DNA from 3 places in the Spartinivicinus marinus genome. Region 1 is predicted to be linked to each of the others. Evidence: predicted binding sites of a transcription regulator. Region 1 holds the regulator's gene; each other region holds the start of a gene.
What was found. Region 1 encodes sigma-54, which starts transcription at its own class of promoters, with help from an activator protein. Its sites were predicted from a motif close to TGGCACNNNNNTTGCTNT; they were not measured.
Positions count from the first base shown of each region.

Region 2: the regulator sigma-54 is predicted to act here: its motif matches at 2,464-2,481, upstream of glnL (nitrogen regulation protein NR(II)).
Region 3: the regulator sigma-54 is predicted to act here: its motif matches at 2,739-2,756, upstream of OQE68_RS24460 (PEP-CTERM sorting domain-containing protein).

Region 1 is NZ_JAPJZK010000001.1:1,231,606-1,243,562, forward strand. Features, by position in the region: gene lptA (lipopolysaccharide transport periplasmic protein LptA) at 1-48, shown strand, start outside; gene lptB (LPS export ABC transporter ATP-binding protein) at 55-780, shown strand; gene OQE68_RS05810 (RNA polymerase factor sigma-54) at 1,036-2,556, shown strand; gene hpf (ribosome hibernation-promoting factor, HPF/YfiA family) at 2,739-3,047, shown strand; gene ptsN (PTS IIA-like nitrogen regulatory protein PtsN) at 3,071-3,532, shown strand; gene rapZ (RNase adapter RapZ) at 3,691-4,542, shown strand; gene OQE68_RS05830 (HPr family phosphocarrier protein) at 4,548-4,817, shown strand; gene mgtE (magnesium transporter) at 5,127-6,482, shown strand; gene OQE68_RS05840 (RDD family protein) at 6,544-7,002, shown strand; gene lptG (LPS export ABC transporter permease LptG) at 7,254-8,321, opposite strand; gene lptF (LPS export ABC transporter permease LptF) at 8,314-9,447, opposite strand; gene OQE68_RS05855 (leucyl aminopeptidase) at 9,777-11,273, shown strand; gene OQE68_RS05860 (DNA polymerase III subunit chi) at 11,353-11,784, shown strand; gene OQE68_RS05865 (hypothetical protein) at 11,832-11,957, shown strand, end outside.
Region 2 is NZ_JAPJZK010000001.1:2,180,752-2,187,509, forward strand. Features, by position in the region: gene OQE68_RS09800 (DUF4124 domain-containing protein) at 169-798, shown strand; gene OQE68_RS09805 (DUF4124 domain-containing protein) at 915-1,469, shown strand; gene OQE68_RS09810 (DUF4124 domain-containing protein) at 1,648-2,247, shown strand; gene glnL (nitrogen regulation protein NR(II)) at 2,518-3,645, shown strand; gene ntrC (nitrogen regulation protein NR(I)) at 3,632-5,059, shown strand; gene pdxH (pyridoxamine 5'-phosphate oxidase) at 5,082-5,720, opposite strand; gene OQE68_RS09830 (alpha/beta fold hydrolase) at 5,845-6,543, shown strand; gene OQE68_RS09835 (STAS domain-containing protein) at 6,584-6,758, opposite strand, start outside.
Region 3 is NZ_JAPJZK010000001.1:5,475,538-5,482,295, reverse strand. Features, by position in the region: gene OQE68_RS24465 (M60 family metallopeptidase) at 1-1,893, shown strand, start outside; gene OQE68_RS24460 (PEP-CTERM sorting domain-containing protein) at 2,148-2,684, opposite strand; gene OQE68_RS24455 (S28 family serine protease) at 3,108-4,514, opposite strand; gene OQE68_RS24450 (L,D-transpeptidase) at 4,869-5,579, shown strand; gene OQE68_RS24445 (acyl-CoA dehydrogenase family protein) at 5,620-6,758, opposite strand, start outside.

The sequences.
Region 1 (11,957 bases):
AGCCGCGTTGAAATGGTACTGCAACCCCGTAGCAAAAAGAAACAATAGTCGTATATGAGTATATTGAAAGCTGAGCACCTTGCCAAAAGTTATAAAGGCCGTGCTGTTGTAAAAGATGTATCCTTGCAAATTAAAAGTGGTCAGGTAGTTGGCCTACTAGGCCCTAATGGTGCGGGAAAAACCACATGCTTCTACATGATAGTTGGTTTAGTCCAATCAGATCATGGCAGCGTCTGGATTGATGAACAAGATATCACTCACTTCCCCATGCATGGACGAGCCCAAGCAGGTATTGGCTACTTACCACAAGAAGCCTCTGTTTTTCGTAAGTTAACTGTTACTGAAAACATACTGGCTATCTTAGAAACCCGTAAAGAGCTCAATCGGAAGCAACGCCAAGAAAAACTTAACTCACTACTTGAAGAGTTCAATATCACCCATATAAAAGACAGTAAGGGTATGAGTTTATCTGGTGGAGAGCGCCGCCGGGTAGAAATTGCCAGAGCCTTAGCAACTGAGCCTTCTTTCATCCTACTTGATGAGCCTTTTGCTGGGGTTGACCCAATTTCGGTGAAAGACATTAAAGATATTGTCTGGCACCTGAAAGACCGTGGTATTGGTGTACTGATTACTGATCACCATGTTCGAGAAACACTTGATATTTGCGAGAATGCATACATAGTTAGTGAGGGACACATTATCGCAGAGGGTGATGCCCAAACGGTAATGACCAACCAACAAGTCAAAGAAGTGTACCTCGGACACGACTTTAAAATATAAGACAACTGGCAAGGATACTCATATAATTTTGAGTAGTTCAGTTAAAAAGCCAGTACAAGAAACAACAATAGCAATACTGTAAACAACTGAAATAAACACACAATTGAAATCAATAAATCAATAATAGGTGCAATGGAAACATTCAGTCGCTTGTTCAGCAGCAACTCAGGTAACCGCTTTTGAATTCACTTCCATTGTTGTTGACTTTGCCAAATCAAAACAGGCACGATTGCACTATAAGGTAATTGTTTAGCAATGAAGCCATCCCTGGTTTTGAAAATTGGCCAGCAGCTGACGATGACACCGCAGCTGCAGCAAGCCATAAAATTACTCCAACTATCCACATTGGATTTACAGCAAGAAGTTCAACAGGCGCTTGAATCCAACCCAATGCTTGAGCTGACTGATGAGTCTGATAACAACTCATCAACAAACAGTGATGACAACGATCCTCAGCAGCTCAACAGTTCGGGCCTAAATGGTTCGGACTCCACCAAAAGCCAAGACGACAGCAGTACATCAGAAAGCAGTCATGATGGCTCAGAAGAAACCAGCTGGTCAGAAGAAATTCCCAATGATCTTCCCGTTGATAGCGCCTGGGATGATATCTACCAGACATCTTCAGCCCCTATCAGCTCAGCTCCAGCAGATGATGACGAGTATGACTTCAGCAACCGCAATGGCACCACTGAATCCTTACATAGTCATTTGGATTGGCAGCTTAATTTAACCCCCATGTCAGATAATGACCGTTTGGTAGCAATTGCTATCATTGATGCAATCAATAATGATGGTTATCTCAGTTGTAGCACTGAAGAGATTTGGGAAGGCTTAGATCCAGAATTAGAAATGTCCCTAGAGGAAGTGGAGATAGTCTTAAGGCGCCTCCAACACTTTGATCCCGTTGGTGTTGCTGCAAGAAGCTTGCAGGAATGCTTACAGATTCAGCTATCACACTTACCTGAAGATACTCCTTTTCTTGATAACGCCAGATTGATTGTAGCCAAATACTTAGGTTTGTTGGGTCATCATGACTACAATCAGCTTATGCGTCGTACTAAGCTTAAAGAAGAAGAACTAGCCGAAAGCATTAAATTGATTCAAGCTCTTAACCCAAAACCTGGAGCCGATATCCAGTCATCCGAAACAGAATATGTGATTCCTGATGTATTTGTCAGAAAGCATAATGACCGCTGGTTGGTAGAGCTCAACGCCGAAGCGACGCCGAAGCTGCGCATTAATAACAACTATGCATCACTGGTTAAGCGAGCTGATAGCAGTTCAGATAACACTTACCTGAAAAACCACTTGCAAGAAGCCCGTTGGTTTTTAAAAAGCTTACAAAGCCGCAATGAAACGCTAATGAAAGTTGCGACTCGCATTGTTGAGCATCAGCGAGGTTTTTTAGAGTATGGCGAAGAGGCAATGAAGCCACTAGTCCTTCACGATATCGCTGAAGCAGTCGGTATGCATGAATCTACTATCTCCCGGGTGACTACCCAAAAATTCATGCATACACCACGAGGTATCTTTGAGCTGAAATATTTTTTCTCGAGCCATGTTAGTACTTCATCAGGAGGGGAGTGCTCATCTACGGCTATCCGAGCTATTATTAAAAAATTAGTATCAGTGGAGAACCCTAAAAAACCATTAAGTGACAGCAAAATTGCAAGCTTACTGGAAGAGCAAGGCATCAAAGTGGCAAGACGAACAATTGCCAAGTATCGTGAGTCTCTATCCATCCCGCCTTCTAATGAACGAAAGCGGCTGGTATAAAGTAGATGCATGTGTAAAGGTATAAACAGATTAGCGCTTAACTATGCGTTATATTGACTAGCAACAAGCAATACCAAATCTGCTGGCATTACACTCAGTTCAGTAATGAAGCAGTTGACAATCAGCCTTACAATTCAGTAAAGCTGGTTAACAACCATTAAGTCCTATTAGGAGGTCGTTGCATGCAAGTTAACATCAGTGGTCATCATGTAGAAGTGACTGATGCGTTGCGCCAATATGTCATCAAAAAACTCGATCGCATTGAAAACCATTTTGATAGCATTACTAACGTGCAAATCACCCTAAGTGTTGAGAAACTCCGTCAAAAAGCAGAAGCCAACTTGCACGTAAGGGGTGCTGATATTGCCGCCACAGCAGAATCTGAAGATATGTATGCAGCAATTGACTTACTTAGTGATAAACTAGCCCGACAGCTAAGCAAGCACAAAGAGAAAACCCTGGATCGACTTCAGGGAGCCAGTATTCGTTAAAGTAGTTTATTTATTTAAAAAGCATGAAAATAGAACAATTCCTTCTCCCACAATGCACCCTTACCGGGGTGCAAGGGGGGAGTAAAAAACGTGTTTTACAGCTTATTGCCAACCTATTAGCCGAGTATTCCAGTAATATTGATGCTAACGAGCTATTTGATAACTTAATCAATCGGGAACGGTTAGGTAGCACAGGCTTTGGGAATGGGATTGCCATTCCCCATTGTCGCCTTGAAAGCTGCCACAAACCATTTGCCTGCCTGCTTAAACTGGAAGAAGGCATCGACTTTGATGCAATAGACGGGCACCCTGTGGACGTTATTTTTGCTCTGGTTGTTCCTGCCGAAGCCACTAACGAGCACCTCGCCATCTTACAAGAACTTGCCACTCGATTTGAAAACTCAAGCTACCGCAATAACTTGCGCCAAGCAGACACTAATCCAGACTTATTTGATATAGCAATCCAAAGCGTTCCTACTGCATAAATTTATCGTCGCCAGCCTTTAATAATTAAGTTCGTGTGCAAGAGAGCTTTCTTATGATATTCGCTTAAATAGCTTCTCTGGCGGCTATTATTTAATTAACTGCCGTATATCATTTAAACTCTGTTATAGTAAGAATTTACAAAACACTCTGCGTATATATGAAGTTAATAATAATCAGTGGCCGTTCAGGCTCAGGTAAAAGTACAGGCTTACATGTACTGGAAGACCAAGGCTATTATTGTATTGATAATATGCCTGCTGGCTTACTTCCTGCTTTTGTTGATGAAATGGAAAAAGAGCCACTTTATGATAAGGCTGCTATTAGTATTGACGCACGAAATTTTTCTCAGGATTTAAGACGCTTTCCATCCATCATGAATGCGCTGAGAGAGCAAAAAATCGAAGCTGAAATCATTTACCTTGATGCAGAACATGCCACTCTACTCAAACGCTTCAGCGAAACTCGACGTAAACACCCACTATCCAGCCAACAATGCTCACTAGATGAAGCGATAAAAAAAGAAAAAGAAGTGCTAGAGCCCATTGCTCGACTGGCCGATCTAACCATCGACACTAGCCAACTTTCTCTTCATGAGTTACGGGACACCATAAGTAAACGCGTTGCTCGCAAGCAACATAGCAGCATGGCACTGCTATTTCAGTCATTTGGTTTTAAAAAAGGAATCCCCATTGATGCTGACTATGTGTTTGATGTACGCTGTTTGCCAAACCCCTACTGGGTCACCCATTTACGGCAATATTCAGGGCTAGACGAGCCTGTAAAAGAGTTTTTAGGTTCTCAACAACAAGTGCTGGATATGTTTGATGACATCAAACGCTTCGTAGAACGTTGGCTGCCATGCTTTGAAGCAAATAATAGAAGTTATATTACCATTGCCCTTGGGTGTACGGGTGGTCACCATCGTTCGGTCTATATCAGTGAGAAGCTCGCTACTTACTTTCGTGAAAAGTGGCCAAATGTTCAAGTACGTCATCGAGAATTGCCTTAGGCTCCATGATTCAAGAAAAAGTCACAATCATCAATAAGCTCGGCTTACATGCCCGTGCTGCAGCAAAATTTGTTTCAACCGCTGCTGCTTTTGGCAGTTCCATCAAACTGGGCAAAGATGGAAAAATGGTAGACGGCAAAAGCATTATGTCAGTGATGATGTTAGCAGCCAGCAAAGGAACAGTCTTAGATATTGAAGTTGATGGCGAAGATGAAAAAAGAGCCTTCGAGGCCATTACTCAACTAATAAATAATTATTTTGATGAAGGTGAATAGGTTTTTCACTATCAACACCAGACTTCTGGAATCACCTATAAAACTGACTACAATCCACAATACCAGCAGCCAAACTCTTCAGGTAAACTACCCCGCCAAAGAGGGTCTGTTGACGCTTGCCTGAAACTCGCTGTTGTGACTAAAAAACCTCCAACAGTATCTTCAACTCAAAAATCAACAGGCTCTAGTACTACATCCTATAAATAAGAGTGAAGAGAGCCTTTTACAGGCCGCTAGCCGCCACTTATTTATAGGATGCGGCACTAAAGCATTCACCCAGCCAGCTGCACTCAGCAATAGGATTACCTGATGTCCACACAACAACTCGGAAAATCAGAGGATCAACTACAAGAACTAAGCCAAGCACTGGATCAAGGGATCTCTTCGCCTGTCAAACGCATGTTGAATAGCCTCTCGGCAGCAGATACTGCGCACTTAATTGAGTCCTCCCCGCCTAAGATCAGAAGCTTGTTATGGCAACTGCTTGATAAAGAGCAAGAAGCCGAGGTGCTGCAGGAGCTAAGCGATGACGTTCGCCAGTATTACCTGGATCAAATGAATGCTGCTGAGGTGGCAGAAATTACTACAGGTTTTGATCCCGACGACCTAGTTGACCTGCTACAACAATTACCAGACGCTATTACCCAGCAAGTGTTGTCTTCTATGGATGCACAGGACCGAGCTCGCGTTGAGCATATCTTGTCTTATCCAGAGGATACCGCTGGCGGCTTAATGAATACAGATACCATCACGATTCGCCCCAACAATCCACTTGATGTGGTATTACGTTACTTGCGTCGCCATGATGAGCTACCAGCAATGACGGATAGCCTATTAGTGGTTAACCGTCAGGATGCGTTTATTGGTGTATTACCAATTAATAAACTGCTGACCACCAATCCATCAATCACTGTTCGTGAAGTGATGAATACCGATATTGAACCCATCAATGCCATGACCCCTGCCAGTCAGGTTGCTCAATTGTTTGAGCGGCAAGACTTAGTATCAGCTCCCGTTATTGATGATGATGGCAAATTATTGGGGCGGATCACCATTGATGACGTTGTAGACGTTATTCGTGAAGAAGCTGATCACTCATTGATGAGTATGGCTGGTTTAGAAGATGATGAAGACACCTTCGCCCCAGCCATGAAAACAGCTAAGCGCCGAGCAGTCTGGCTGGGTATTAACCTTATTACTGCGTTTGTTGCATCAGCATTTATTGGTATGTTCCAGGAAACCATTGATAAGGTGGTTGCATTAGCGGTATTAATGCCAATCGTTGCCAGCATGGGTGGCATCGCTGGCAGCCAAACGCTAACCCTGGTTATTCGAGCAATGGCTCTAGGGCAAATCGGTAAATCTAACACGTTTTGGCTATTGAATCGCGAATGTATAGTCGGGCTAGTGAATGGCTTGATTTGGGCACTAGTTGTGTCGGGGGTTGCCTACGTTTGGTTCGGTGATGGGATTATTTCGACGGTTATTGCCGCAGCAATGATTATTAATCTAGTGGTTGCCGTCATATCAGGCGCCGCACTACCCATTATTTTAAAAACGTTGAAAATTGACCCTGCACTAGCAGGCGGCGTAATTTTAACCACTGTTACAGATGTTGTAGGCTATATCTCGTTTTTAGGTCTAGCTACCTTATTTCTGACTTAACACTCTTTGACTTATCACCCTTTTAATTTATCAATTAGCTACAGGCAGTTGACGATTGTTCATGACTCAAACACTTTCATCTATAGGCTCTGCTCCCCTTTGGCGGCGGCTAGCCGCCATGGTATACGACAGTTTACTGTTAGTTGCTATCGCTATTGTTATATCAAGCCTTCATCTATGGTTAAGTATTACTTTAGTGGGAGAAGCTAAGGCCACTGCGGTGGGATTTAAATGGGATCTAAGTGCTATTTTGCTTATAGGATTTTTTGGCTTTTATGCTTATTTCTGGCGAAGAAGTGGTCAAACGCCTGGAATGATTGCCTGGCGAATTATGGTTGTCAACTACGAAGGAAGAACCATCAGCTTCAAACAATGCCTGATTCGTTTTATCGTAGGCATCCCCAGCTGTATATTAGGAGGCATCGGTATTTTGTGGATTTTATTTGATTCAAAAGACCAAGCGATTTATGACTATGCAGCGAAAACAGAAGTCGTATTACTGGAGAAAACTAAAAAATAATACTTAAACAAGCTCTTCTTCCCAGCAGACTGTTGCAAAAGCTGAGAAATATGGAGTGATAGGGTATTCTGGAACTGCTGTTGGGAACAGCTAAAGCTCTAAAGGCCATGGATGGCCTTGTAGAGCGGTGGAAGAATATCCTGTTACTTCATATTTATTCTCCAGTACCCTTTCGCTAAGCCCTCGTGGGGGAGAAAGGATTTGATTTGACGTACTTTCACAACAATACCAACCAAAGATTAGACAAGTAGCTACCCTGCCCTTTTCAGTAAAATCCCACCCACCGTAAAGCACAACAGTAGTGGCACAATCACAGCGATTAGCGGCGAGAAGCCAAATACCAAACTGGATGGGCCAAGTAATTCTTGGAAGATATTAAAAGAAAACCCAACAATTACTCCAATAAAAATACGTAGCCCCATCGTGACAGAGCGCAATGGGCCAAACACGAAAGAGATACCTACCAGCACTAGCCCAATAATGACTGCTGGCTGTAGTAATTTTCGCCAAAATGCTAATTGATATTCACCAGCATTCAACCCTTGCTGGCTAAGGTAGTCAATATAAGTACTTAACCCCCGAATTGATAAGTCGTCAGGCTTTACCACTACGACATTAAGCAGGTCCATAGATAGGCTGGTTTGCCATTGCAAAAATGGTAGTCGCTCAGTAGTTACACGATCACCTTTAAACTGATTGGACTGAATATTCTGCAACAACCAATAATCGCCTTTGAAAATGCCTCGGTCAGCAAAACTAGCCTCTAACAGTTCTTTTTTATCATTAAATTTAAAGCGAGTAATGCCATGTACGATACCACCAGGCTCTACGGCATTTAAATGCATAAACTCATTGCCTTCCCGATGCCAAACTCCTTGCTGGCTAAACTGGGATGAAGAGCCATCTTTACTACGGGCAATTGCTCGGCCACTATCTGCTAGCTGTTCAGTATAAGGTGACACAAACTCACCAATGGAAATACCAATCAATATAATCAGTAAAGTTGGCTGCATGACTCCCCACACGATTCGCCATAGTGATACACCTGCAGCACGCATGACTACCAGCTCACTATTGCTAGCCAATGCGCCCAAGCCAACCAAACAACCAATCAGTGCAGAAAAGGGAATAAATTTATAAATACGGTTAGGAATTGATAAGCCAATATATTGTAATACTTCTAGTAACTGATAACTGGCCTTCATACTGGCTAACTCAGCTACAAAAGCAAACAGCATGTCCAGCGATACAATCACCAATAACACTAAAAAGGTAGCACTCAGTACACTAGTGGCAATATAACGATCAATCTTATTCATGTTCTGCCACCTCTGATGCGACTACAGTTTGCTTCAGGTGTTTTTGCTGTCGCCTTTTCATCTGGAAGGGCTCATGCGCCAAAATTAACATCGCAACAAGCAAAAATAGTCCATGCACTCCCCATAACCCTGCCGGGGGAATTTTCCCATCTTCCACGGCACCTTTAGCACCAATTAATAACGCCAAATACACTAAATAAGTCAAAATAGCAGGCAATAATTTTAAATACCGTCCTTGTCGTGGATTCACTTTACTTAATGGCACTGCCAGTAATACGACAATAAATACCAGTATTGGTAATGACAGTCGCCACTGTAACTCAGCAATATGACTCAGTTCACTAGAACCTATAAGATCCGTGGTGGCAATGGCTTTAACCTTGTCTGCTTCTTTACTGGCTTTACTTTCCGGCATTTTTATACCGTAAGTATCGTATTCAGTAATACGAAAATCTGCCTGACCTGGAGTGCCGTCATAACGATAGCCTTTATTTAGAATCAAATAGCGGGCTCCCGTTTGTGGCTCAACATGCTGTACACCACCATCAGCCAAGAGTAGCGTGATTCCCCGCTTGCCAATGGCTTCATTTTTCTGAGAGATAAATACATCTCCCATCTGTAGTCTGTCTTCCGACAAACGCTCGGTGTAAGTGACCCGGCCAGCATTCTCTTGCTCTTGGAAACGGCCAGGGGCCAGGGTTTCAAACTCAGTCAAAGCATCTTGCTTAGCAAAAATCTCTTCAACATTTTTTGCTCCCCATGGTGTAATAAGCAGCCCTAATAAAGCAACAATACAGGCAACCACGGTCGCTGGAGCCAGTGTCTGCATTAAAATATTTTTTTGGCTAACCCCACAAGCAGTCAGCACAGTCATTTCACTCTCGATATAAAGCCTGCCATAGGCGAGTAAAATACCAATAAACAACCCTAAGGGAATAATCAGTTCCAAAAACTCAGGTAGCCGATAGCCCATAATGACAAATAAAAAATCAGCACTCAGTTGCCCTGAAGCAGCTTGTGCTAAGTATTTGTTAAAGCGGCCACTCATAATAATAAGTAACAGTACACCGCTAACAGCCAGCATGGCTGTAAACACTTCTCTTGCTAAGTAGCGGAAGATAATCAACTGGCTCTCCTAACTAACTCTCCAAGTACCACCCAATACTATGACAGTGCTTTCTTTACAACTGCATAACCTTTACAACCACAAGACCTTTACAACTGGGCGACGAAAACTTTCATTCCTCTGCCAAGGTCACCCTGCATATAAGCAATCAAGAGCAGACTCTGTTACACTCAAACACTTAATTTAATAGGGTTTGTCAAACAATTAGCTCTCAGCACTGCCAATCAAGCTGATATTAATTGGGTAAAATACCCAGCCACTTTTCAGTAGCTATGGGCAAAGGCTGCTAATTATCCAACAAAGTGATAAATTTGTCTTGTGGGGTTTTCATGGAATTTCTAATCAAAAACACACAACCTGCCACTATAAGTACTGACTGCCTAGTGATGCCGGTGTTCGAAAATTCAAAATTAAGCGATACAGGAAAAGCCCTCGACGAAGTAACCAAGGGGCAACTACACAACATTATTAAACAAGGCGACATTGCAGGAAAACCGGGTGATACTCTAGTTCTACCACAACTTGGTGAAGTCAAAGCTAAACGTATTTTACTCTTTGGCGCGGGAGAGCAGAATAAAAAATTATCCACTGAAGATTTAATTAAAACACTATCTGCTGTTTTTGCAGTGTTGAATCAGCTCAACTTAAAACAAGCCGCCCTTGCCTTGGCTGATATTCATTTAGCGGATCGTGAAAAAGCCTGGGTAGTTCGCACTGCAGCTCAGTTGGCTATTACCAGTCAGTATGAGTTTAGCCAACTCAAATCAACCAAACCCAAAACGACCAAAAGCAAATTTAAAAAACTGGTTTTTCTCGCCCCCACTTCTACCCACAAAGCACTTGAACAAGCAGCCCAAGAAGCAGCTGCCATTGCTAAAGGCATTAATGTAGCGCGTGATCTTGGTAACTTACCTGGCAATATTTGCACGCCTAGCTACCTGGCGAAACAAGCCAGGCAACTGGATAAGGATGAAACCAAGCTAAAAGCCACAATCCTTAGTGAAAAAGAAATGGAAGAGCTGGGTATGGGCTCCTTCTTATCGGTTGGCAAGGGCAGTAAGGAGCCTGCCAAGTTAATTGTCATGGAATATAACGGCGGCAATAAAGGCGACAAACCCCATGTGTTAGTTGGTAAAGGCATTACCTTCGATAGTGGCGGTATTAGCCTGAAACCTGGTCAGGGTATGGACGAAATGAAGTTCGACATGTGTGGTGCAGCCAGTGTGTTTGGTGCAATCAATAGTGTTATTGAGCTTAAGTTACCCATTAATGTTGTGGCTATCGTTGCTGCAGCAGAAAACCTGCCCAGTGGAAATGCATCCAAGCCTGGTGACGTGGTTACTTCTATGTCAGGTCAAACTATCGAAATTCTTAATACCGATGCGGAAGGACGACTGGTATTGTGTGATGCATTAACCTACGCCGAAAAGTTTGAGCCCGAGTCAGTTATTGATGTTGCTACGCTAACGGGTGCCTGTGTTGTTGCCTTAGGTAGCCAAGCATCAGCTATGTACAGCAATAATGAAAAGCTGGCCAAAGCCTTACAACAAGCTAGCGATGACAGTTATGACCGAATCTGGCGTATGCCACTTTGGGAGGCATACCAAAAGCAGCTAGATACAAACTTTGCTGATATGGCAAATATCGGTGGTCCAGAAGCTGGGTCAGTAACCGCAGCTTGCTTTTTAGCTCGTTTTACTAAGAAATACCACTGGGCTCACTTAGATATTGCTGGCACTGCCTGGCTAAGAGGTGACAAAAAAGGCGCCACAGGCCGGCCCGTCAGCCTGCTTGTACAGTACTTAATCAACCGAACTAAGAACTAAAACGTAGTGAAGTGAAGTTGGCTGACGTTCTGTTGGCCAACTATTTGTTACCCGTCACCTACCACAATGCAAACCTAGCATGACACGTATTGATTTCTATATATTACCTGATCAACAACCAGCTGCTCGCTTACAGTTTTGTTGCCGTTTAGCCGAAAAAGCCATCAAACATGCTAAGTCAGTCTATATTCATACTAATGGGCATGAAGAAGCAGCAATGCTTGATGAACTGCTATGGTCCTTTCGCGAAGATAGTTTCATTCCACACCAGTTGGACACCAAGCACGATGATGCATCTTGCCCAGTAAAAATTGGTTGGCAATTGCCGCCACAATCATCAACCAGCTTGCTAATTAACTTGACTGATACAGTACCTTCATTTGTTGATCAATTTGAGCGAGTTGCAGAAATTGTTGCAGGAGATGGCGTAAGTCGCAAAACGGCACGTCAGAACTTCAAAAGCTATCGAGACAAGGGGTATCCTTTACACAGTCATAACATACAAAGTTAGCATTTGTTAGATTGCTGGTATTTATTAGATCGTAGTATTACTGCTGTATGGCCAAGCTTTACTTTACCAAACCAAACTCTAAACAGCCCAATGGCACAGGTAAGCCAGATCAACGGCTATTAACTGAGTCAGAACGCTCCAAAGAGAAACAAGGGTACTCACCTGCCTCCAAT
Region 2 (6,758 bases), 950 kb from region 1:
GTTCCTTACTTAACGAAAATTTCATTGCAGTTCAAAAACTGAAATGATGTCCACTTTATTAACTTTGCATGTCTATGGTTAAGGGTTTAGAGTTTTAATTAGTGTTGCACCCTAATTAAGTAGCATTTAGCACTTATTCCTTTCTAAGTCAGACAGGAACTCCCTCTTATGTTTAAACCAGCGTCATTACTATTATGTGCATTAACTGCCACACTACCTTGGGCAGCCAGTTACGCAGATATTTATAAAACCGTGGATGACGAAGGTAATGTTAATTTTACCGATGCTCCTGGAGACAAGCCTGCCGAGCAGGTAAAACTCAAGCCCAGCACCATTATTTCTCCTCCAACCATTGTGCCACCCGACCCTCAGGCACCTAGCAGTGCAGACAGTTTCAGCTATCGCTCTCTCACGATTAAAAAGCCAGTAAGTGGTGCCACCATTGCTTTAAATGGTGATGTAACTGTACTCGCAACTATCAGCCCTAGATTAAGACCAGCAGATAGATTGCAGCTAGTTGTCGATGGCAAAGCCCATGGCAATAAACAAAAAGGGTTAAGCTTTAAGGTCAAAAACCTAGGACGTGGCCCACATACTATTGATGTGCAGGCACTTAACTCAAAAGGAAAAATATTAAATACTGCTAGTGTAACGGTTTATTCACACAACCCATCAGGCATTAAAAACACAGCCACTCCTTCTGGTTCTCCATCACTGGCTCCACAAGCACCAATGGCTCCACAAGCTCCTACCGCCCCAAGAGCCCCAAACGCTCCGACTGTCCCTGCAGGAGGATAACCCTCCTTAACCAATAGTGTTTTTCCAAATACAAAGCACTTTAGGTAAATAGCGTCTAAAAATAACAGTAATGGACTTACAGATACTTCTCTCCAACAGAATGGACTCTTACTGTTATGTTATTAAAAACAACTTCTTTGCTTTGCATGTTGATTGCCTTGCTTGCCATTACTGCCAGCCAGGCCGAAATTTATAAAGTGGTGGATGAAAGGGGGAATATTAATTTTACTGATGAGCCTGGGGATAACCCCGCAGAGCCAGTAAAGTTAAAGCCTAGCAGTATTATCTCACCACCTCCCGTTATACCAATTAACAACCAGGTTTCCGAAGCAGAAGGCCAGCGAGGCTATAACTTTTTTACGATTAAACAGCCACTGGAAGGAGAAACCATTCGAAATGCAGACAACCTTAAAGTCAGCACTGACATTTCTCCCAAACTAAAAGCAAGTGATAGCTTACAGCTTTATTTAAATGGAAAGCCTTATGGTAAGAAGCAAAAAGGCGCAAGCTTTAGCCTTGCTAATATCGATAGAGGGACCCACGACGTATCAGTGAAAGTGTTGAATGAAGAAGGTAAAGTGCTTAACAGTGCCAGTGTCAAAGTGCACCTTAAACAAACTAGTAAACTACTACCCAAGCCAAATCCAACACCAGTTCCACCTTCACCCTAAATTGAGTAACTGGCCAGCTCAGTGTTCGATATGAAATAGCAGTAAATTCTAAAAAGTAAAAATTTTGATACTGTCAGAGGCAAATTAGAACTTTTTCTAATAGAAGGTATTCTGAATCAATAACGACTAAAAATAATATACTCTTCGCGAATAAGTTTTATTTTATGGAATTCTTTTTATGCTGAAGCCAACATCATTGCTATGGGCTCTAATTGTTATCCTACCCTGGACAGCGAGTTACGCTGAAATATATAAAACCATTGATAAAGATGGCAAAGTGGTTTTTACAGATAATCCTGAAGGCAAGCCAGCTGAGGAAGTTGAGCTAAAAAAAGGCAACACTATTTCTTTGCCCCCTGCCAAGTTACCTCCACCAGGCAAGTCATCTGGTATTAATAGCAAAGGGTACAGCTACCGCGAACTCACCATTAAAAAGCCAGCCCAAGATGCAACCATCAGAGGTTCTGGAAACTTCTCTGTTTTAGCAACTATCTCGCCCAACCTAAGGCCTGGTGATAGTGTTCAACTTTATATTGATGGCAAACCCTATGGCAGCAAACAAAAAGGGCTGCTGTTTAACCTGACCAATATCGACCGCGGCACTCATAACATTGTAGTAAAAGTACTCAACTCCGACGGGCGCGTACTAAACAGTGCTAGTGTTACTGTGCATATTCATCGATCCAGCGCCTTACTAGACCGCAACAAGACTAAGCAGGCTAAAGGGGGAGATAGCTCCCCCAGCCTGCTTAGCAGGCTTAAGGCGCTATTGTTTTAGCGAATATTTTAGGGCATGTCCTACATGTATTAATGCCCAACTTTTTCACTTCCTCTTGCATTATCCTTTCCTTTTAGTGCACCATCACAGTGCAACTTCTTATATAAGCTGTGCCTCTACAACAGCAGACAGCCACAAACAATCAGGAATAGTTGACGTTTTATACGAAGAGCCTACAAGCCAATGCACTCCTCCAACAATACTGTTTAGCTTTATTGGCTTGGATTTTGCTGACACTTATAACTTTTTTATTTATTAACTATAAAGATAATGTCTGACCAATTATTGGAGTTCTTAACCACTGCCGTATTGGAGATTGATCAGCAGCTTAGCCTGCTTTATATCAACCCAGCTGCAGAAATGCTTTTTGCAGTGAGTGGCAGTCAAGTGACAGGTGCTGCACTGGAAGCCTTATTTGTTGAGCAGCCATCGAACAAACCTGTTTTTTTAAATGCCCTCAGTAGTGGCCAGCCTTTTACCAAACGAGAGGCCACCCTGCACTTACCCAATGGCCAACTGTTGACTGTGGACTATGCCGTGACTCCGGTTACCAATGGTAGAGATAGCTTAGTCATGGAGATTCAGCCTCGTGATCGCCTACTAAAAATAACGCGGGAAGAAGCGCTGCGAGAAAAACAAGAGAGCAGCAAGCTGTTAGTACGTAGTGTTGCTCATGAAGTAAAAAACCCGTTAGGGGGCATTCGTGGTGCAGCACAGCTGTTGGCAAAGGAGCTACCAGACAGTGCACTACAGGATTATACCCAGGTTATTATCGAAGAAACGGACCGCTTGACTAACTTGGTTGATAGAATGATAGGACCAACCAAACCTTCCAAACTAGGCCCCTGCAGTATTCACGAAGTATTAGAGCGTGTCGCTCAACTGATTCTGGCAGAAACCCACAACCAACTGACTATTATCAAAGATTACGATCCTAGCATCCCAGATGTAATGGCTGATATTGAGCAGTTAATCCAAGCTATTTTAAATATCGTGCGCAATGCTTTGCAGGCTATTCAAACTGTAATGCCCCTCAACGAAGGTATGATTACCTTTAAGACCCGAGTTTTACGTCAGTTTACTATCGGCAACCATCGCCATCGGCTGGTTTGCCAGGTAAACATAATGGACAACGGCCCAGGCGTACCTGCCAATATTCTTGAGCATATTTTTTATCCACTCGTCAGCGGCCGGGCAGAAGGCTCAGGCCTGGGCTTATCGATTGCTCAATCGATATTACAGCAACACCAAGGAATGATTAGTTGTGAAAGTGAGCCTGGTAAAACCTGCTTTAGCATGTACTTACCCATTCAATCATTAGTACCTTCACAGCCCATAACACCTGACAAATCAACAACTCGATCATCAATAAAAAGGAGAGCTCATGACTGTACGTGATTCTGTGTGGATTATTGATGACGACCGCTCCATCCGCTGGGTATTAGAAAAAGCGTTGCATCAAGCCCAAATTGAGTCACTCAGCTTTGACTCAGGCAATCACATTCTCACTAAGCTAGAGCGGCAACAGCCTCAGGTAATCATTAGCGATATTCGGATGCCAGGTATTGATGGCTTGTCATTACTACAAGATCTGCAAGCTCACTACCCTAAAATTCCAGTTATTATCATGACAGCCCACTCTGATCTAGACAGTGCAGTCTCCTCATACCAGGGTGGAGCTTTCGAGTACCTACCCAAACCCTTTGATGTGGATGAAGCGGTTAGTCTGGTTAAACGCGCTTTAGCCCATGTTCACGAGCAAGAAGTTGAAGCGGTTCAGCAGCAGTTACCAGATGCTCCAGAAATTATTGGTGAAGCCCCTGCTATGCAGGAAGTATTTCGGGCTATCGGCAGGTTGTCTAAATCAAACATCACAGTTTTAATCAATGGTGAGTCAGGCACCGGGAAAGAGCTGGTCGCTCAAGCATTACACCGGCACAGTCCAAGGGCAAGCAGGCCTTTTATTGCGTTAAATATGGCTGCTATTCCCAAAGACTTAATGGAGTCAGAGTTATTTGGCCATGAAAAAGGCGCATTTACTGGCGCCGCCCAGCAACGTGCCGGTCGCTTTGAGCAAGCCAATGGCGGCACTCTATTTTTAGACGAAATCGGGGACATGCCAGCAGATACCCAAACTCGGCTGTTACGTGTACTTGCTGATGGTGAGTTTTATCGAGTAGGTGGTCATACTCCGATTAAAGTGGATGTCAGAATTATTGCGGCAACTCACCAGCATTTGGAAAAGCTGGTAGCCAAAGGCAGCTTTCGAGAAGACTTATTTCACCGGCTAAATGTTATTCGGATTCATATCCCCAAGCTACAGGATCGACGCGAAGACATACCATTGCTGGCCCGCTATTTCTTAAACCGAGCCGCAGAAGAATTAGCAGTAGAAGCCAAAGCACTGAAACCAGAAACCGCCGATTTACTATCCAAATTAGACTGGCCAGGAAACGTCAGGCAGTTAGAAAATACCTGCCGCTGGTTAACCGTAATGGCTTCCAGCCGCGAAATTCTACCAACCGACCTGCCACCAGAATTACTGGAGCAGCCTAACACTCCAATCCAAAATTTAAATTGGGAGCAGCAACTCAGGAACTGGATCGACCAAGAATTAGCCCTCGGCCACCGACAAATTTTGGATATTGCTGTGCCTGCATTTGAACGCGCGATGATAGAGGTTGCTCTAAAGCACACAGGCGGTCGCCGTCGCGATGCTGCTCAGCTGCTTGGTTGGGGCAGAAATACCTTAACCCGCAAAATTAAAGAACTAAAACTGGAGGTAGGGGCAAATAGTCTAGCGGATGATTAACATCCGCCCCTCTTTTTTACTTCTATGGTTGTAGCCGCTCTATTGACCACCCCGCCTCACTCTGACTATAAACCAATCTGTCGTGTAACCGGTTCGCTCTGCCCTGCCAAAATTCAACTTGTTCAGGCACTACCCTAAACCCACCCCAAAAGCTAGGTAGAGGAATATCACCCTTAGTAAACTTGCTCTTCATCTGGGAAAAAGCTTGTTCTAACAGCTGACGAGAAGAAATTTTCTGACTCTGCTGAGAAGCCCAAGCAGCCAGCTGGCTATCTCTAGGGCGACTCAAAAAGTACTTGGTTGCTTCCGTAACAGATAATTTATTGGCAGTTCCATTAATAATGATTTGCCTTTCTAAAGGCAACCAACCAAAGTGCAGGCAAACATTAGGGTTTTCGGCTATTTGCTTGGCTTTCTTACTTTCTAGGTTGGTGTAAAACACAAAGCCTTTTTCATCAAATTGTTTTAACAATACAATTCGCTGGCTTGGCCGCCCATCCGCACCTACGGTAGATAAGCACATAGCTGTTGGATCAGTGGAGATCTCAGCATCAATGGCATCCTTCAACCAGTGACGAAACTGCTCTATTGGGTCATTACGAAGGTGCTCTTCAGATAAACCTGCTCTTAGATACTCTCTACGCTCTTGACTGATATCCATTATGTTACGCCTATATACTCTTCACTAATGGTACACCCACATTCAAAGGATTCATTATTGTAGAATCGTTAATAGCATTATACTACTGAGGATTTTCTAAAAATCGACTTTTCGAGACTATAAAATGAATAAACCTCACGTCTTATTTTTACCTGGAATGCTTTGCGATCAGCGGGTTTGGCAATACCAAATTGATCATTTAAAAGACATATGCCAACCAGACTTTCTCGATTTACGCAATTATAGCCAATTCGGCCAAATGTTATCGGCTATTGCCAAAGCCAGTACCTTTGAATCAATTATTGTCGGTTTTTCTATGGGTGGATATCTTGCACTCGAATATGCACTACAAGGTGAAGTGCTATTTAGTAAGCTGGCTATTATTGGTACCACAGCAAAAGGCTATCCAGAATCAGAAAAAAACATGCGCCGCAAACTGCTAAGCCAAATACAACAAGGGCAGTATACTGGCATGAATCAGGAGCGGTTACGCTTGATGGTTCACCCTGATCAATACAGTAATGAAGAGTTGTTAAACCTGATCAAACAAATGGAGCAAGATGCAGGAGAGCAAGTTTTTGTCAACCAACTCACTGCCACCTTAAACAGAGAAAATCGTGAGCCTTTATTATCGGGAATTCAGCAACCAACACTGCTTGTTGGGGCTAAGCATGATCAAATAGCCCCACACAAAGCCATTTCAACCATGGCTAGCTTAATTCCTCACTCTGAATTACATATATTGGAAGACTGTGGCCATATGATACCTTTAGAGCAGCCACAAATATTGACAAAAATATTACAACAGTGGGTTACAGCTTAAGGCCTCTTAGTTATTTACAGACAAAACGACATTATTTGGGCTATCGTAAGGCCGAGCAGATATCGTAATACTGCTCAACACTTTCAATTAAATGAAAGTGTTGAGCCATTTTTGTTAACTTAATTAGACCATAAGGCTGGCTATTTAACCCCATTAAAAAAGCCTGACGTCCTTGCCCTCTGACTAACTTGCACAAGCAAAGCAGAACTCTTAAA
Region 3 (6,758 bases), 4.2 Mb from region 1:
TATGGTGATTTTGATGAAAATTTTCAAATAAACTCTCATCGAATTAATAATATTATCAGTAACAAAGTGCTATTTAATCCAGCTGTATATCCAGTTGCTATTGTTAACCCAAGAATTGAAGACCCGAAGGAAGCAGAAATTCTTGCAAACTATGTTAAGCAAGGTGGTAGCCTAATGATGGGGCACCAAGTATGGAACTGGGATATCAACTTTAAAGCCGCTGAAGGTCAAGACTTAATTGCAAAAGCCGGAATTATATGGAAAGGCACTTGGCATTGGACAGACTCCATCAGCAGTAAGCCAGATTTTCAACAACTGCTTGAAGCAAACTTAAGCAACCGCTTTAAATGGTTTAAAGCCATTGAAGAAGGAAAAGAACCCCTGCCCTATAGCAAGCAACAATCAAAAGAAGCAGAAACTTTTGATAAAACCGTTATCAGCGCAGCTAGCGCACTAGCTAACTTGCCAAACAGCGCAATGAATAACCTTGGTCTATCGGAAGACAGCCAAACTAAAGCGATTAAATATAAGCTCTATAACATAAACAGTAAGCCATATACAAAAATAATGGCCTACCTTGATTCAGCTACAAAAAGCTTAAAACCAAATCAAAAACCTGCTAATGGTTATGAGCAACTAGGAACTGTTCAAGCTGATGCAGCTAAAGTGACTGAAACCATTAATTTTGACTTTAATCAGCAACACAGTAGCTGGGTAAAAACCAGTGTAACCAACCCTTATTGGTTAAGTACTGGGTTATATGCCAAAGCCGGCGATAATATTGTTATCACAGTGAATTCTCCATCTGATAGCCATATAAAAGCTGGTCAACCAAGCCAGATCGAAGTTCGCGTCAATGGCCATACGGATAATATTGCTACGACTAAAAACAAAGATAGTTGGCCACGTCCGCCACAAGTCAGTTTCACTCAAAAATTGAACGTTGGTAAAAATGTTATCAATAATCCTTATGGTGGACTGATTTACTTCACAACTGAGTCTAAACACTATCGCAATGCTCAGGCACAGCTAATAGTCCAAGGTGCAGTTAAAGCCCCTTATTTTAAACTAGGGAAACATAGCAATAGCGACTGGAACAGTACAATTAAGCATTATCCAGCACCATGGGGTGAAATCCATAGTGGTAATATGATCGTGCTTTTACCTAAAGACCAGCTACAAGAGATTTCTGATGTAGAAACGTATGCGAAAACTTGGCAGCAAATTACCAATAACACCTATAAATTAATGGGCTTAACAACAGACGGTGCTATTCCACACCGTACTCCAAGCTTACCTAACCGTTATCATGTTGATTTAACTATTAGTGCTGGCTGGATGCATTCGGGTTATCCCATCATGGCTTACCTGCCCGCTAAATTACAGAAGTTAGATAACGTAAAAAGCTGGGGACCTTATCATGAAGTTGGTCATAACTATCAACAGCGTGACTGGATGCTACCAGGTACAGTTGAAGTTACTAATAATTTATTTTCTCTCTATCAACAAGAGCAATTTGGTCAAGCTAACCGAATTGCACAGACGTATAAAAAAGTAGCGGGTCTGTTAGAGGAAGGCCAAGGTTGGGATGATATTACCGGACCGTTTGAGCGTTTAGTATTTTACCATCAATTGACACTTGCTTATGGATGGGATTTTTACACTCAGCTATATACCAAAACCCGTGAATATTATCATCAGCGTGGTTATGCTAAAGCAAAAAACCAGTCTGCAGCTGATTACTTGCTAATAACAGGCTCAGCCATAGCGAAAGAAGACTTACGTGGTTTCTTTGAAAAGTGGAAAATTGAAGTCTCTGAAAATGCTAAACAACAAGTAGCACACATGGAACTACCCAAGCCGAAAAAGCCTTTATGGCAATACGGCATTTAATTAAAAATGCCCCTCATATAAAGTCAAAGCCCTGTATTTACAGGGCTTTTTTTATTCTAGCGACGAGTATAAATCAAAATAAATTCGTGAAGTACATACTGAAAAGCCTGCTAATTAGCAGGCAATAATAAATGCAGTAGATTAGAAAGTACGCTAGACATACATACCAGAGCCTGTTGATCCATATTTGAAAGGTTGCCATTCAAGCGAATGGCAACAGGCTCTGTTAAGCGTAAAGCTTATTGCGTAATTACTTATTTTTTCTTCTTTTTGAGTAAGCCAGCGCCCGCTAAGCCTAAACCCATTAGTAAAATTGAAGCAGGTGCAGGAACAGGTACAGGAGGCTTAGGTGTTGGAACATAAGTTACTTTAGAGTGAAGGTCTACGCCAGGTAAACTTCTTGTCCAGTTATGAATGGTATTATTATTACCAAATAAATAAAGCGCATTTTGACCAGCTCTACCATATTGATGCCTTCCAACAGTATGGCTATAGCCATTATTGTAAGTAATCCTACCAGTTGAAGCGATCAACCAATCAACATTGTTGGTATGCTTAAAAACCCTAACGTTGTGGTATTGAATCGTATAACCTAAGTTGTTATGACGCCCACTAATAGTTGCAGTATTACCACCATCCCACTTAAAGGTTTGAGCACCTTGACGGTTAGCATTAATGTTATAATCCCCACTTAAAATAGCAGCTAAACCGCTTTGTGATGCAAGTAAAGCTGTTACAGCAGCAGCGATTGTTAATGCTTTTTTACTTTTTTGAAAAATTGTTTTGCTCATTATATGACCTTCCATATATAGGTTTTATTGCACTTCCTAATCATGGATGCCTTTAGAGCAAGACCAATGCCAACAATTATAACCCGTTATTTTATATAGGCTTTTTTATAAAACAAGCATAAAAGAGTACTTTTATACCCATTAACCAATACGACTTTTAAATAGCTGTAAAATTTAGAGTAACCCAACATTTTTTAAACATTGATTAAACTTATATACTGATAACTAAGTGTTCAAATCACATTCAATAGAGTGGAGTTTTGTACAAGCCATCACATAAAAGCTGTAAATTTTTTGAATATATTACTTGTGATATAAAATAAAGGTAGCCCTGATAATGATTAACCCCATATTTTCAGTGTTACCTCTATCACAAAAAGAGTAAACGTGACTTAGTTTACTCTTTTTATGTTATTTATTTGGCTATTTAATATATTTGTTGAATCCGCCGTTGATAGTTAAGTAGGGGTATAGGTCTTCATCATACCCTTCATTTTGTTCATCAAGGGTTTCTATTTTGATGGGGTTAACACCAGTCCAACGCTTCAACATCTGATCAGCATGTTTGCGATCTTGTGAATTTAAGGTTGTAATATTAGCCCCATGATTACCGTTGGCTACCATAAATTTATAAGTGCTTCGGTAGGTTGAGTCAGGTAAGAAAAATGCTGCCGCTGTCCAAGGATCAATTTCACCATAAATCAACATAACATGGCGGCTGTTAAAAGCCACCCATTGAGCAACATCCCACATCGCATGCCAATCAAAAGGCTCTGGCCACTCAGACACATACACTCGATAATCATTAGGGTCATACAACAGTAAGTCTTTTAAATGACGGGTTAATAATTTAGGATAACCAAATTGGGAAATAGCCTGATAAAAATAGGGTTCAAATGTTTTAATGCCAACATCAGTCATAAATGACAGTGGTCCCCACTCTTTCATAAATTCAAATAATGCCTCATCAGTGGCCTGAGCATCTGGAATGTCATGACAATTGTCAAAGGAACCATATTGGTAAAACTGAAAATATAATTCTGCCACAGTGTAATCTAATACCTGATCTAAACCACCAGGTACACTGAACTGCCAGTTCTGCTCTTTGGCATAATCACTGATTAATGCTTTCATCGATTCACGGCGTTCCAATAAATGCCGCTGATAGCGCTTTAGCGCCTGCCGACAACTGCGCTCCCCCACTCGATTTTGAAAGGTCACATAACGATGATCCAGCCGACCAAAGCTGAGCGGTGCAACGTTTGCTACTGTGCCATCTACATCATTAGGGTAAAAACGACGATGATACAACGCTGTCATGCCCCCTTTACTGCTGCCTCGAGATACCCACTTCCCCTGATAGAAAGGGCGAATGGCTGCCACAATACGATGGTGGTCAGCTGCAGCCTGTCTGATCGTTAAATGTTGCCAATCCAACGGCTCTGGCCTCGACTCAGCAAAATAACGGTGTTCCACTTTTAATTGGTTGGCACCTAAAATCCGTGTCAGATTATAACGGTAGGTACTCACTGATGAATAATAGCCATTTGTCGCTAATACAGTGGGCGCAGCTGAAGAGCGATGGAGCAATATCATTCGCTGTTTAAAACTTCCCTCCCAGGGCCGCAAATGATTAATGGGCTGTTCATAGTTAAGCAAAAAATAACGATACCCCTCAGGCGGGTCTGTTAGTTCTTCCGCTTCCATTCCTTGCAGTGATTGTAAATAAGCCAGTATATCCTGGCTGTCTGCTTGAGAGGTGCTAATAAAAAGCAAGCTGGAAAATAACACAGCTAATAATGTACTTATGCTGATGTCCATCCTTGACATTATTATTCCTTATTTAAAAAGTTAATTATTATTTTTATCCATAACAACAGGACATATTATTTTAAAGCATAAGCATACCTCATCTTACTCTTTAGGGCACCTCTAATAATTGTTTGCTGTTTATTAGTACTTACAAAGTATTTTCGTCCAATAATAATTAGTTATTTTATCACTGCTATTCGGTAATATAAAAACCCTTACCTACAAATTTTAGAAACTTGTTCTACAATCTATTATCTAACAGGGTAATAAGTCATCAAGGTAGCAAATGACTTAAGGGGGAAGTTCAACACCAACAAATGTTGGTTTGACAATACCCTGGTTAGCAATTCAGCAAGATGCAGAGTAGTAGCGATGTGGATTAAAATTGCTTCTTTAATGCTGACTCCCCTTACCTTGCTGGTGGCAATCACCGCATCAGCGAATGGCGCGTATTACGGTCAACGTTTTTGTCAATATGACCATGTAAAATGTGTGCTTACTAAAAAAGGGGATAGTTGGTACAGCTTATTTCCTGAAACGGAAAAACGAGATATTATTCGCCGCCTTAATCGGATGAATACGCCATTGCGACCAGGCGTCACTATTGCGATTCCCCATGATATTGACTCAATGCAATTAATGGATGTTTCTCCTTTCCAATACCGTATAGAAGCACCCCAACAAAAACTATTATTGGTTAATTTAGATCGGCTCGCCTGGGGGGCTTATAGCCCTGATGGCAATTTAATTCGCTGGGGGCCTCTCTCTGGTGGTAAATCCTGGTGTCCAGATGTAAAACGTCCCTGCCGTACGGCTGCCGGTAATTTTTCTATCATTCGAAAAAAAGGCGCTGGCTGTGTTTCCTCTAAATACCCGCTACCTAGAGGAGGCGCCGCCATGCCCTATTGTATGTTTTTCTTCCGCGGCTTCGCCTTACACGGGTCTGATACCGTACCCGGCTACCATGCCAGTCATGGCTGCGTCCGGCTCTTCCACGAAGATGCTAAATGGCTTAACGAAGACTTCATCGAGTTACCAGGCAATGGGTTAAAAGGCACTAAAGTGATTGTGATGCGTACTTAGAAACCCTCGATAATGAACTTAAACTTTTTATTAATCATCATTATTTATCACCAAGCTGCGGCATGGCTCTCTCAATTATCGCAACGGCATTAATAGATGCTGGTAGCGTACCGTATTGGTAATGTGGCTCTGCCAGTCGGCCAGCAATAAATGCATCAGCAATGATGGATTCACCCTCATTAATTAAAATACTGGCCTGTAAGGCTAATGCCAGTTTTTCTACAAATTGGCGTGCTTGCCATTGAGCATCATCTACACTGATTTGAGGTAACTTAACGGCCATTTGTTTTAATTGCTGAATGACATTATCCAAGTATTTATCACTGCCTTTACTAACCATTATTTCCTGAAAAAAGACTTCAAGTGTCGTTGACTGCTTATGAATGGCTCTCAACACATCCAAACACTGAATATTACCAGAGCCTTCCCAGATAGCATTAATCGGTGCTTCTCGATACAAACGGGGTAATATATTATCTTCTACCACGGCGACTCCCCCGATGGTTTCCATTGACTCATAACTATGCTGAACAACGCGTTTACATACCCAATATTTACCCACCGCTGTGGCCAGTCGAACAAACGACTGGTGATGTTCTTGCCCCTGTTGATCAAGAGAAAAAGCCACCCGCATGCCTAAGGCAATTGCTGCTTCCGATTCAATGGCCAGATCAGCCAGAACATTTTGCATTAATGGCTGTTGCTGAAGGGAGCGACCAAATGCCTGTCGTCCGGCGGTATGGTGCAAGACTTGAGCAACGGCCTGTCTCATTAATGCCGCTGAGCCAATAATGCAGTCGAACCGGGTTAATGCCACCATTTCAATAATAGTCGGTACCCCCTGTCCTTCTTCACCTACCAACCAGGCCAAGGCACCACGGAATTCTACCTCTGAGGAAGCATTAGACACATTACCCATTTTATTTTTCAAACGTTGGATAAAAATTTGATTTTTACAACCATCGGGACGCCACCTTGGCATTAAAAAACAAGACAAACCACCTTTCGCTTGAGCTAATACTACAAAAGCGTCACACATTGGGGCTGAACAAAACCATTTATGACCCACCAGTTCATAAGCCAACCCAGAGTTTTGCTTTTTAATTGGGGTTGCAATTGTCGTATTTGCCCGCACATCAGAACCACCTTGTTTTTCTGTCATCGCCATCCCAATGGTTA